One region of the Nocardia sp. NPDC003345 genome, then DNA from elsewhere that is predicted to be linked to it. Evidence: riboswitches for the same ligand, from Rfam matches in the RefSeq annotation. Region 1 holds a riboswitch; each other region holds the start of a gene.
The links. A riboswitch is a leader RNA that binds a small molecule or an ion and turns the genes downstream of it on or off. The one in region 1 is predicted to bind cobalamin.
Positions count from the first base shown of each region.

Region 2: another riboswitch for cobalamin. It lies ahead of metE (5-methyltetrahydropteroyltriglutamate--homocysteine S-methyltransferase); the one in region 1 lies ahead of ACWDU1_RS07750 (ABC transporter substrate-binding protein).
Region 3: another riboswitch for cobalamin. It lies ahead of ACWDU1_RS03295 (FecCD family ABC transporter permease); the one in region 1 lies ahead of ACWDU1_RS07750 (ABC transporter substrate-binding protein).

Region 1 is NZ_JBSFRU010000041.1:6,910-10,181, reverse strand. It holds gene ACWDU1_RS07755 (ABC transporter permease) at 1-54, opposite strand, end outside; gene ACWDU1_RS07750 (ABC transporter substrate-binding protein) at 60-1,658, opposite strand; cobalamin riboswitch at 1,695-1,822, opposite strand; gene ACWDU1_RS07745 (HpcH/HpaI aldolase/citrate lyase family protein) at 1,997-2,920, opposite strand; gene ACWDU1_RS07740 (CaiB/BaiF CoA transferase family protein) at 2,944-3,272, opposite strand, start outside.
Region 2 is NZ_JBSFRU010000287.1:287-3,558, reverse strand. It holds gene ACWDU1_RS25105 (pyruvate carboxylase) at 1-1,116, opposite strand, end outside; cobalamin riboswitch at 1,465-1,603, shown strand; partial or broken gene metE (5-methyltetrahydropteroyltriglutamate--homocysteine S-methyltransferase) at 1,773-3,272, shown strand, end outside.
Region 3 is NZ_JBSFRU010000014.1:11,450-14,721, forward strand. It holds gene ACWDU1_RS03290 (ABC transporter ATP-binding protein) at 1-677, opposite strand, end outside; gene ACWDU1_RS03295 (FecCD family ABC transporter permease) at 677-1,732, opposite strand; cobalamin riboswitch at 1,856-2,040, opposite strand; gene ACWDU1_RS03300 (phosphotransferase) at 2,128-3,015, opposite strand; gene ACWDU1_RS03305 (hypothetical protein) at 3,012-3,272, opposite strand, start outside.

The DNA.
Region 1 (3,272 bases):
CGTGGCGAGCACACCCGCGCCGGCGCCCGCGCGACCGAGAAAATACCTCAGCACGCGCGTCAGCCCTGCGGGGTCATCCAGGTGGTGGCGTAGTTCGCCCAGTCGTCGGTACCCGGTACCCCGGCACGCATTCCGCCCACGGTGTTGCGGGCGGCGTCGGGGCGTTTCGCGAAGCTGTGCAGGATGAGGCCGCCCTCCCGCCACAGTTCGTCCTGTAGCTCGAAGTACAGTTCGCGGCGCCGGTCGGGATTCATGGCGCCCCGGGCCAGGGCGAATTTCGCGTCCCAGCCGGGCCGCCGCCACGCGGTGCTGTTGCTCGGTGAGGTGCTGGTACCGGTCTGGCCGTAGAAATAGTCGAGGCTGTAGTTCCACCACCCCACATGTGTGAGGGCACGTTTGCCGGAGACCTGGGAGAAATAGGTGTCGGCGGGTGCGGATTCGAGCCGGATGGTGATCCCCGCTGCTTTGGCCTGCTCGGCATAGAGGGTGGCCGATTCCACCATGCCGGGCATGCCGTCCGCGGTCACCAGGGTGACCTCGAGATTCTCCTTACCGGCGTCCCGCAGCAGTTCGCGGGCACGCTGCGGGTCGTAGCCGCGCTGCGGGAGGGTGTCGTTGTAGTACGGCGCACCCTTGCCGTAGATATCGTTGCCGACCTCGCCGTACCCGTAGTAGACGGCGTCGACCATCGCCTGCCGGTCCACGGCCAGCCGCATCGCCTGCCGGACCCGGACATCGTCGAACGGGGCCAGATCGGTACGCATCTGGAAACACCCCATCAGTCCCTCGGGCGGCACGTACACGGTCGCGGCGGGGTCGTTCTCCAGATTCCGGGCCTGCAGATAGCTCATCTCGTGCACCACCTCGCCCTCACCGGAGAGAAAGGCGTTCATCCGGGCCTCGGTCTCGGCGATCTGGATGATCTCGACTTCGTCCAGCAGCGCCGGTCCGTCCCAGTGGCGGTCGTTGCGCCGCAGCAGTGTGCGGTCGCCCGGGGACCAGTGGGCCAGCGCGAACGGCCCGGTCCCGACCGGGAGGGTCCGCTGATCGAACTCGGTCGTGCCGTCCTTGACCACGTAGCAGTACCAGCCCGCGAGCACCGAGCCGAAGTCGGCGATGGGTGTTTTCATCGCGACGAGTACGTCGAGTTCGCCGTCTGCCCTGGTTCGCGCCATATCGACCATCGCCAGGTCACCGGCCGAGGCCCGGGCCGGGTCGAGCATCCGCTCGAAGCTCCACAGCACATCGCGGGAGGTCAGCGCGGCACCGTCGCTGAACACCACACCCGGGCGCAGGCTGATCCGCCATACGCTGCCGTCGGCATTCGGTTCCAGTGCCCGCGCCAGCCGGTATCGCAGGGTGAGATCGTTGTTGTAGGCGACCAGTTTGTCCCAGACGTTCTTCGAGACCGCGCCACCGGCCGAACTGCCCGCCTCGTGGGGGTCCAGCACGTCGGAGGTCGCCGACCGCCCGGCGATCAGCGAGCGCAGCCGGCCACCCGGCTGCGGTGGGCCCGACGCCGGACCGGAAGGTCCGCTGCCCGTACCGCAACCGGTGAGCAGCGGGACACCGGCAGCGGTGAGGCCGAGTATGCCCGCCGCGCCGGCCAGTAGTCGTCGACGGCCGAGCACAGGCAGGCCGCTGGTGGAGTCGTTCATCGCCATCCTCGTGGGTGTCACCCGATACCGCGGCGCAGGTGTCCTGGCTCCCGGATCGACACATCCCCGCCGGCCTTCCAACCTGGGTAGGTCGTGGCCACATCTGGCGGATCGCTCCTCGGTGACAGTTGCGGGACAGCCCCGGATTCGCACCGGTGTTCCCTGCACCGCCGCTGACGTTACCGGGCAGTTGTCCGGTTCGGGGCACTCCGGTCCCCGAAAAGGGTACGGGCGTCCCAGCCCGCACCCGCGATTTCCGGCATCCTCCGGCCGCCCGCGCTACCCCGGGATATGCCCGCACTCGCCCGGTCACCGCCGGGACCGGGCGAGTGCCGGCCTCAGATCGTTACCGCGCCCGCGTCGTGGACGAGGGCCGCGCGGGCGAGCGTCGCCTGCGCCATCTTCACATGGGCCGCGTCGACGAGCACACCCTCGACGCCCACCGCGCCCCTGCCCTTCGCCTCCGCTTCCCGGTAGGCGGCGATATTACGTTCGGCCAGAGCGATCTCCTCGGCCGTCGGCGCGTAAACGGTGTTGGCGATCGGTACCTGAACCGGGTGGATCGCCCATTTACCGGTGTAGCCGAGCAGCGAGGCACGGTGAGCGTCGCGTTCGTAGCCGTCGGTGTTCGCGTAATCCGGAAACGGGGCGTCGATCGCGACGATTCCGGCGATCCGGGCCGCGACGATGACCTTGGCGCGAGCGTAGTGCCAGAAGTCTCCGGGGTAGTCGCCGAGCGGTTCGAAGTTGGTATCGACCCGTGCGCCCTGCGAGAGCGAGAAATCGCCGACTCCGAAGATCAGCGCGTCCACCCGGGAACTGGCCTTCGCGATGGCCTCGGCATTCGCCAGGCCCTCGACTTCCTCGATCAGGACCTCCAGCCGGATCTGCCGGTCCAGCCCGAGTTTCGTTTCGAGCTGGGTGAGCAGCACATCGACCCACCACACGTCGCGCGCGGTGAGCGCCTTGGGTACCACGATGGTGTCCAGCCGGTCTCCGGCCCGGGTCACCACCTCGATGATGTCGTCGTGGCACCAGGGGGTGTCGAGCCCGTTGATACGTACCGCCCGGGCGGTACGTCCCCAGTCGAGATCGTTCAGGGCGCCGATGGCCTTCTCCCGGGATTCCTCTTTCAGGCTTTCCGGGGTCGCGTCCTCCAGGTCCAGGAAAACGAGGTCGGCGCCGCTGGACAGGGCTTTGTCGAACATATGGTCGTTGCAGGCCGGCAGTGCCAGCTCGGAACGGCGCAGTACAGAAGTCATGAGAAGTCCTCGTGGTCGGTTGTTCACAGCACGCCGCGGGCGCGCAGATCGTCGAGTTCGGGAGTGGTGAGGCCGAGCAGGTCGCCGTAGATCTCGGCATTGTGTTCGCCGAGGCGAGGACCGAGATGATCGACGCGGCCCGCCGCGCCGGAGAATCGCGGCACGGGTGCCTGCACAGTCATGGTGCCGAGTTCGTCGTCTCCGATCGGGACGAACACCTCGCGATGCCGCATCTGCTCGTCTCCTACCAGATCGGTGATGTCGTACACCGGGGCCGCGGCCACCTCGGCGGTATCGAACACCGACATCGCCTCGGCCAGTGTGTGTTCCGATACCCATGCGGCAACTGCCT
Region 2 (3,272 bases), on a different contig from region 1:
GTCGAGCCGGATCCCGGCGCCGCCGGGGGTGCGGTAGGCGGTGATCCGGCCGGTATCGGGGCGGAACCCGTTGGCCGGGTCCTCGGTGGTGATCCGGCACTGCATCGCCGCACCTCGAATCGCCACCTTGTCCTGGCTCAATCCCAGATCCGCCAGGCTCTCCCCGGCCGCGATCCGCAACTGCGACTGCACCAGGTCCACATCGGTGATCTCCTCGGTCACCGTATGTTCCACCTGGATCCGCGGATTCATTTCGATGAAGACGTGATTACCGCGTTCGTCCAGCAGGAACTCCACTGTCCCCGCGCAGCTGTACCCGATCTGCCGGGCGAACGCGACCGCGTCGGCGCAGATCCGGTCCCGCAGTTCGGGGTCGAGATTCGGCGCGGGCGCCAGCTCGATCACCTTCTGGTGCCGTCGCTGCAGCGAACAGTCGCGCTCGAACAGATGCATGACCTCGCCCTGGGTGTCGGCCAGGATCTGCACCTCGATATGGCGCGGATTCACCACCGCCTGTTCCAGGAACACGGTGGGATCGCCGAACGCCGACTCCGCCTCCCGCGAGGCCGCCTCGATCGCCTCCCGCAACCCCGACGGCTCCGCGACCCGGCGCATACCGCGGCCGCCGCCACCGGCGACCGCCTTCACGAATACCGGGAACTCCATCGACTCCGATGCCGCCAGCAATTCCTCGACATCCGCGGACGGCGCGCTCGAATCCAGCACCGGCAGCCCGGCCTCGCGGGCCGCCGCGATCGCGCGCGCCTTGTTACCTGCCAGTTCGAGGACCTCCGACGAGGGGCCGATGAAGGTGATCCCCTCGCGTGCGCAGGCGGCGGCCAGATCCGGATTCTCCGACAGGAATCCGTACCCCGGGTAGATCGCGTCCGCGCCCGCGGTCTTCGCGGCCTCGATGATGGCCTCCACCGAGAGGTACGCGCGAACCGGATGCCCCTGTTCGCCGATCTCGTATGCCTCGTCGGCCTTCAGGCGATGGACCGAATTGCGGTCTTCGTGCGGGAAGACGGCAACCGTCCCGATACCGAGCTCGTACGCCGCGCGGAAGGCTCGGATGGCGATTTCGCCGCGGTTGGCAACCAAGACTTTCGAGAACATTGGACAAACGTACCCGGCTCTTCGCCCGCCATCGACAGCGAAGCCCATTTGGCAGGATCTTCACATTCCCCTATGGCAACGATGCGAAGTCTTGTTCATCGCACCGTCACAACTCACCATCCGCCACCGCGGCCTGTGCGTATCGTCCGGATTCACGAATTCCACGCATCGGTCGGGCCCGGCCGATCTTGCGAAGGTATGCGAATCGCGCCCGGCCGGCACCTCCCGGCCGCACTGGGCCGGCCGGCGGCCGCACGTTATCGTGGTACCCGCAGCTGGTCCGCCGGCCGGACGAACAGGAGCCCCGAACGTCCGCCCCGGCGCCGAAGCCCGCACCACGCGGGTGAGAGGGAATCCGGTGGGAATCCGGAACTGTCCCGCAGCGGTGAGCAGGAACGACCGCCGTCATGAGCACTGGGCGCGATGCCCGGGAAGCGACGGCCAGTAGGTCGGCCGAACAGGCCGGTGCCCGCGAGTCCGAAGACCTGCCGGTTGTACCGGGTACGCCGTACCCGGTGGCCACCGCCTCGTGGATTGGGCGCCGCCACCTGTGCTGACTGTTCCGAACCGGTTCCGCCGGTCCGGCCGGGGTCTCATCGGTGCCGTGCGTCCGCGAAAAGGCGAAGGCCGCCGACACTTCAGCACTGGAGAACACCGTGACTGTTATCCCGCACAGCCCGTTCACCGCGACGGTTCTCGGCCTTCCCCGGGTGGGGCCCCGCCGGGAACTCAAACGCGCCACCGAGTCGTATTGGGCCGGGCGTATCGGCGCCGATGAGCTGCACGAGACCGGCCGTACGCTGCGCCGCGATCAGTACGCCGAACTGCAGGCCGCCGGCCTGGACTCCGTCCCGGTCGGCACCTTCTCCTACTACGACCAGATGCTCGACGCGGCGGTGCTGCTCGGGGCACTGCCACCGCGGGTCGCCGGTATCGCCGACCCGCTGGACCGCTATTTCGCCGCGGCCCGCGGCAACGATTCGGTCGAACCGCTGGAGATGACCAAATGGTTCGACACCAACTACCACTACCTGGTCCCCGAGATCGGCCCCGGCACCACCTTCACTCTGAACCCGGACGAAGTCCTCGCCCAGCTGCGTGAAGCGATCGAACTCGGTGTCGCGGCGCGTCCCGTCGTCATCGGCCCGGTCACGTTCCTGAAGCTCGCCAAGACCTCCGGCGGCGCCGGGCTGGACCGGGTGGACGAACTCGTCCCGCTGTACCAGGAGCTCCTGCGGCTGCTGGCCGAAGCCGGCGCGGGCTGGGTCCAGCTCGACGAACCGTCGCTGGTCACCGATCTCACCGATGACGAACTGGAGATCGTCCGCCGCGTCTACACCGAGCTGACCGCGCCGGCCGACCGGCCCGCGATCCTGGTCGCCACCTACTTCGGGCACCCCGGCCCGGCGCTGGCCGCGCTGGCCGCTACCGACGTCGAGGGCATCGCGGTCGACCTGGTCGCCGGCACCGACGTGTCCGAAGTTGCCGCGGTTCCGGCGCTGGCCGGGAAACTGCTGGTCGCGGGGGTCGTGGACGGTCGCAACGTCTGGCGCACCGATCTGGACAAAGCGCTGTCGACGCTGGCCGGCCTGCTGGGTTCGGCGAAATCGCTGGCGGTCTCCACGTCCTGCTCGCTGCTGCACGTGCCGTACTCGCTGGCGGTGGAGACGCAACTCGACGACGCCCTGCGGTCCTGGCTGGCGTTCGGCGCCGAGAAGGTCGCCGAGGTGCGGGTCCTGGCCACGGGCCTGAACTCGGGCACCGAGGCCGTCGCCCCGGAGCTCGAGCAGGCTCGGGCCGCCGCCGCGAGCCGCCGTGCCGATCCGCGGATCAGCAACGGCCAGGTACGGGCGCGGCTGGCCGCGCTGGGCCCGGATGCCATCCGGCGTGCCCCGGCCGAGGAACGCCGGACGCTGCAGCAGAATCGCCTGCAATTGCCCCCGCTGCCGACCACCACGATCGGCTCCTACCCGCAGACTTCGGCCATTCGGCTGGCTCGCGCCGCCCTGCGCAAGGGCGAGATCGACCGGGCCGAATACGACCGGCGGATGCAGGCGGAGATCACCGAGGTGATCGCCCTGCAGGAGAAGCTCGATATCGACGTCCTGGTGCACGGCGAACCCGAACGCAACGATATGGTCCAGTACTTCGCCGAA
Region 3 (3,272 bases), on a different contig from region 1:
TCGGCGGTGATCACCTCATGCGGAGTGCCGGAGCAGACGAGCCGGCCCCGGTGCAGGACGAAGAGCCGGTCGCAGTGCTGCGCGGCCAGATTGAGATCGTGCAGCGCCGCGATCACCGTGATGCCCAGACCGCGGGCGGCGGACAGAACGCTGTACTGGTGGTGCACGTCGAGGTGATTGGTCGGTTCGTCCAGGACCAGCACTCGCGGCTGCTGCGCCAGGGCCCGCGCGATCAGCACCCGCTGGCGCTCCCCGCCGGACAGGGACAGGAAACTGCGGTCGGCGAGATACCCGATATCGGCGGTTGCCATCGCCGCCGCGCAGATCTCGCGATCCCGCCGGCCCGTACCGCGCAGCAGGGCGGTATGCGGCAGGCGGCCGGTCGCGACGATCTCGGCGGCGGTGAAATCGAAGGGTGTGGTGGCGTCCTGGGTCAGCGCCGCCACCTGCCGGGCGTTCTCGCGCATACCGATCGCCGCGATGTCGGTCCCGCCGACCAGGACCCGCCCCGCGGTGGGCGTCAGCGCCCGGTACAGGCAGCGCAGCAATGTGGACTTCCCGCTGCCGTTGGGGCCCACGATTCCGACGAACTGCCCGGATTCGGCGGCCAGCGTGACCGCCTCGACGATCGGGGTGCCGTCGATCTCGACCGTGACATCCTCGTACCCGACCCGCATCAGTCGCGTCCCCCCAGCAGGGCGCCGCGGCGGCGCATCAGCAGTACGAACACCGGCACTCCGACCGCGGCAGTGATCGCGCCCAGCGGTAACTCCTGCGGCGGGATCAGCGTGCGCGCCAGCAGGTCGGCGGTCACCAGGAACACCGCGCCCAGCAGCGGGGTGACGACGATGAGCCGCCGGTGATCGGCGCCGACCAGCAGCCTGGCCACATGGGGCACCACCAGTCCGACGAATCCGACGGCCCCGCACACCGCGACGAAACACCCCGTCATCGCGGCGGAGATCACGAAGAGCAGCAGCCGGAACCGGGAGGCGGATAAACCCAGCGCGGCACTGACCTCGTCACCCATCGCCAAGGCGTTCAACTGCCGGGCACATACCGCGAGCGCCGCCAGACCGAGCGACGCCACCACGGCGACCAGGGGCACCATCTGCCAGGTGGCGCCCGCCAAACTGCCCAGCAGCCAGAACATCACCGACCGCGCGGCGTCGCCGTGCGGTGCCAGGAACACCAGCACCGTGGTCGCGGCGGAGAATCCGTAACCGAGGGCCGTGCCGGTGAGCACCAGCCGCAGCGGCACCAGCCCAGCGGCCGATCGGGCCATCAGATAGACGAGCACGGTGGCACCGAGCGCTCCGGCGAACGCGGCGGTCGACAGTGCGTAGACGCCCAATGTTCCGAAGATGCCGAAGAGGACGACGGCGGTGGCGCCGACCGAAGCACCCGAGGAAATGCCCAGCACGTACGGATCGGCGAGGGCATTGCGGACCATGGCCTGGACGAGCAGGCCCACACCGCTGAGCCCGGCGCCGACCAGCGCCGCCAGCAGCACCCGGGGCAGCCGTGACTCGACCACGATCCGGTAGTTCGCGATATCGGCCGCGGCCACCGGCCCGCCGGTGAGTTCGGCCCACAGGAACCCGACCGTGTCACGCCAGGGGATGGGCGCGGTGCCGAGCGCCAGCGCGAACACCGACACCACCGCGAGGGCGGCGGTGAGCGCGGCGATCAGTGCGGGCAGCGGTGGCCGGGCCGATTCGGGCGCCCTCATCGGGCCGTATCCACCGGCTCCGTCCGGACGTCGTGCTGCGTGGACATGCCGGTACCGCGACCCATGATCTCGTCAACCGTTCCCTCGGAGTCGACCGAAGACCACACCGTCGGCGTGGTCACGCCGGCAGGTCTTCGGACTCGCGGACCCGGCACCGGAGACTCCGGCGTCACCTACTGGCGGTCGCTTCCCGGGCACGGGCCCAGTGCTGATGACCGCGGTCGTTTCCACATACCGCTGCGGGGCAGCTCCGGATTCACACCGGATTCCCTCTTACGAACCGCCTGTCGGGGACAGGCGGTAACCGAGCGCGGGGCCACGATAGCAATCGGTCCGAGCTCGCCCGGCACCTGCCTGTGTGAAGTGATTCGCCTCACTTGCGTCGCGGCCGAGAGTCACAGGCGGGTGCGTTCCGTGGCGAGCCATGTCCGGAGGTGGGCGCGAGCGGCCGACTCGCCCGCGGGGTATCGGTGCAGCATGAGTAGTCGCCAGCACAGGCCGAACAACTGCCGAAGCCGGATGCACGTGGCGAGTTCGTGATCGCCGGGGCGATCGGGGTAGCCGTCCGCTGCCGATACCGCGAAGTGGGTGCCGTCCAGGTCCGCCAGGGATGCGAGGTCCCAGCCGACCGGTCCGCGCCAGGTGTCTTCGAAGTCGATCCATACCGCACCGTTCGGTGTGGCCAGTACGTTGCCCCGATGCGCGTCACCGTGCAGTGGCTGGGTCGGAAATTCGGCGAATCGTGCACGGAGTTCAAGGGTTTCGGCGCGTAGTGCCGACGCTTCGGTGCCGGTCAGCAACAGTTGTCGGTCGAGGAGGTCGACCAATCGCGTGATGTCCCCGAACGGCCCGTCGGCCGGCAGTTCACCCGGGTATCCACGCAGCACGGTGTGGAGTTCCGCCAAAGCGGGGGCCAACTCCTCCGTGCTCGGTACCCGTCCGCGTTCGTGTGGAATGTATTGCCAGAAGGAGATGTCCAGTCCCGCGTGGTGATGGGGGCCGGCCGGCGGGTCGCAGGCCGGCACAGCGACCGGCATGCCCCGGGTGTGTAGGTAGCGTGCGAGATCGATGTCGCGGGCCAGCCAGGCCGCAACGCCCGGCCGTATCAGGGCGCTCGTGGTCGCGACTCTGGCCACGACAGACGCGGGCCTCAGGTGGATCAGCACGTTGCTGCCGTCGGACAAGACGTGCGGGTCGATGACCCGGCAACCGAGCCGGCGGGCGAAATCGGTTGTTTCGGCGACGACGCGGTGGGTGGCATAGATTCCGGGGAAGGACATCATGGTTCGACCGTCGCAGACGGTGCGCCATCGCGGCCTTCGGTGCCGGGAGTTGTTGTCGATTCGGTCATATCCGTTGCCGGCTTCCCCGTTCGCCCTGCGAAGACGGTGAGGAGGGAGCCCGCCAAGGAGACGAGGGCGCACAGGGTGAACGCGAGCACAGAGGCGTTGCTGAAGGCAGCTGTGGCGGCGGTCGCGAGCTCGTTGCCGGCCGGTTCAGCGAGGTCTTGTGCGATCGCGAGTGCACCACCGATGGTGTC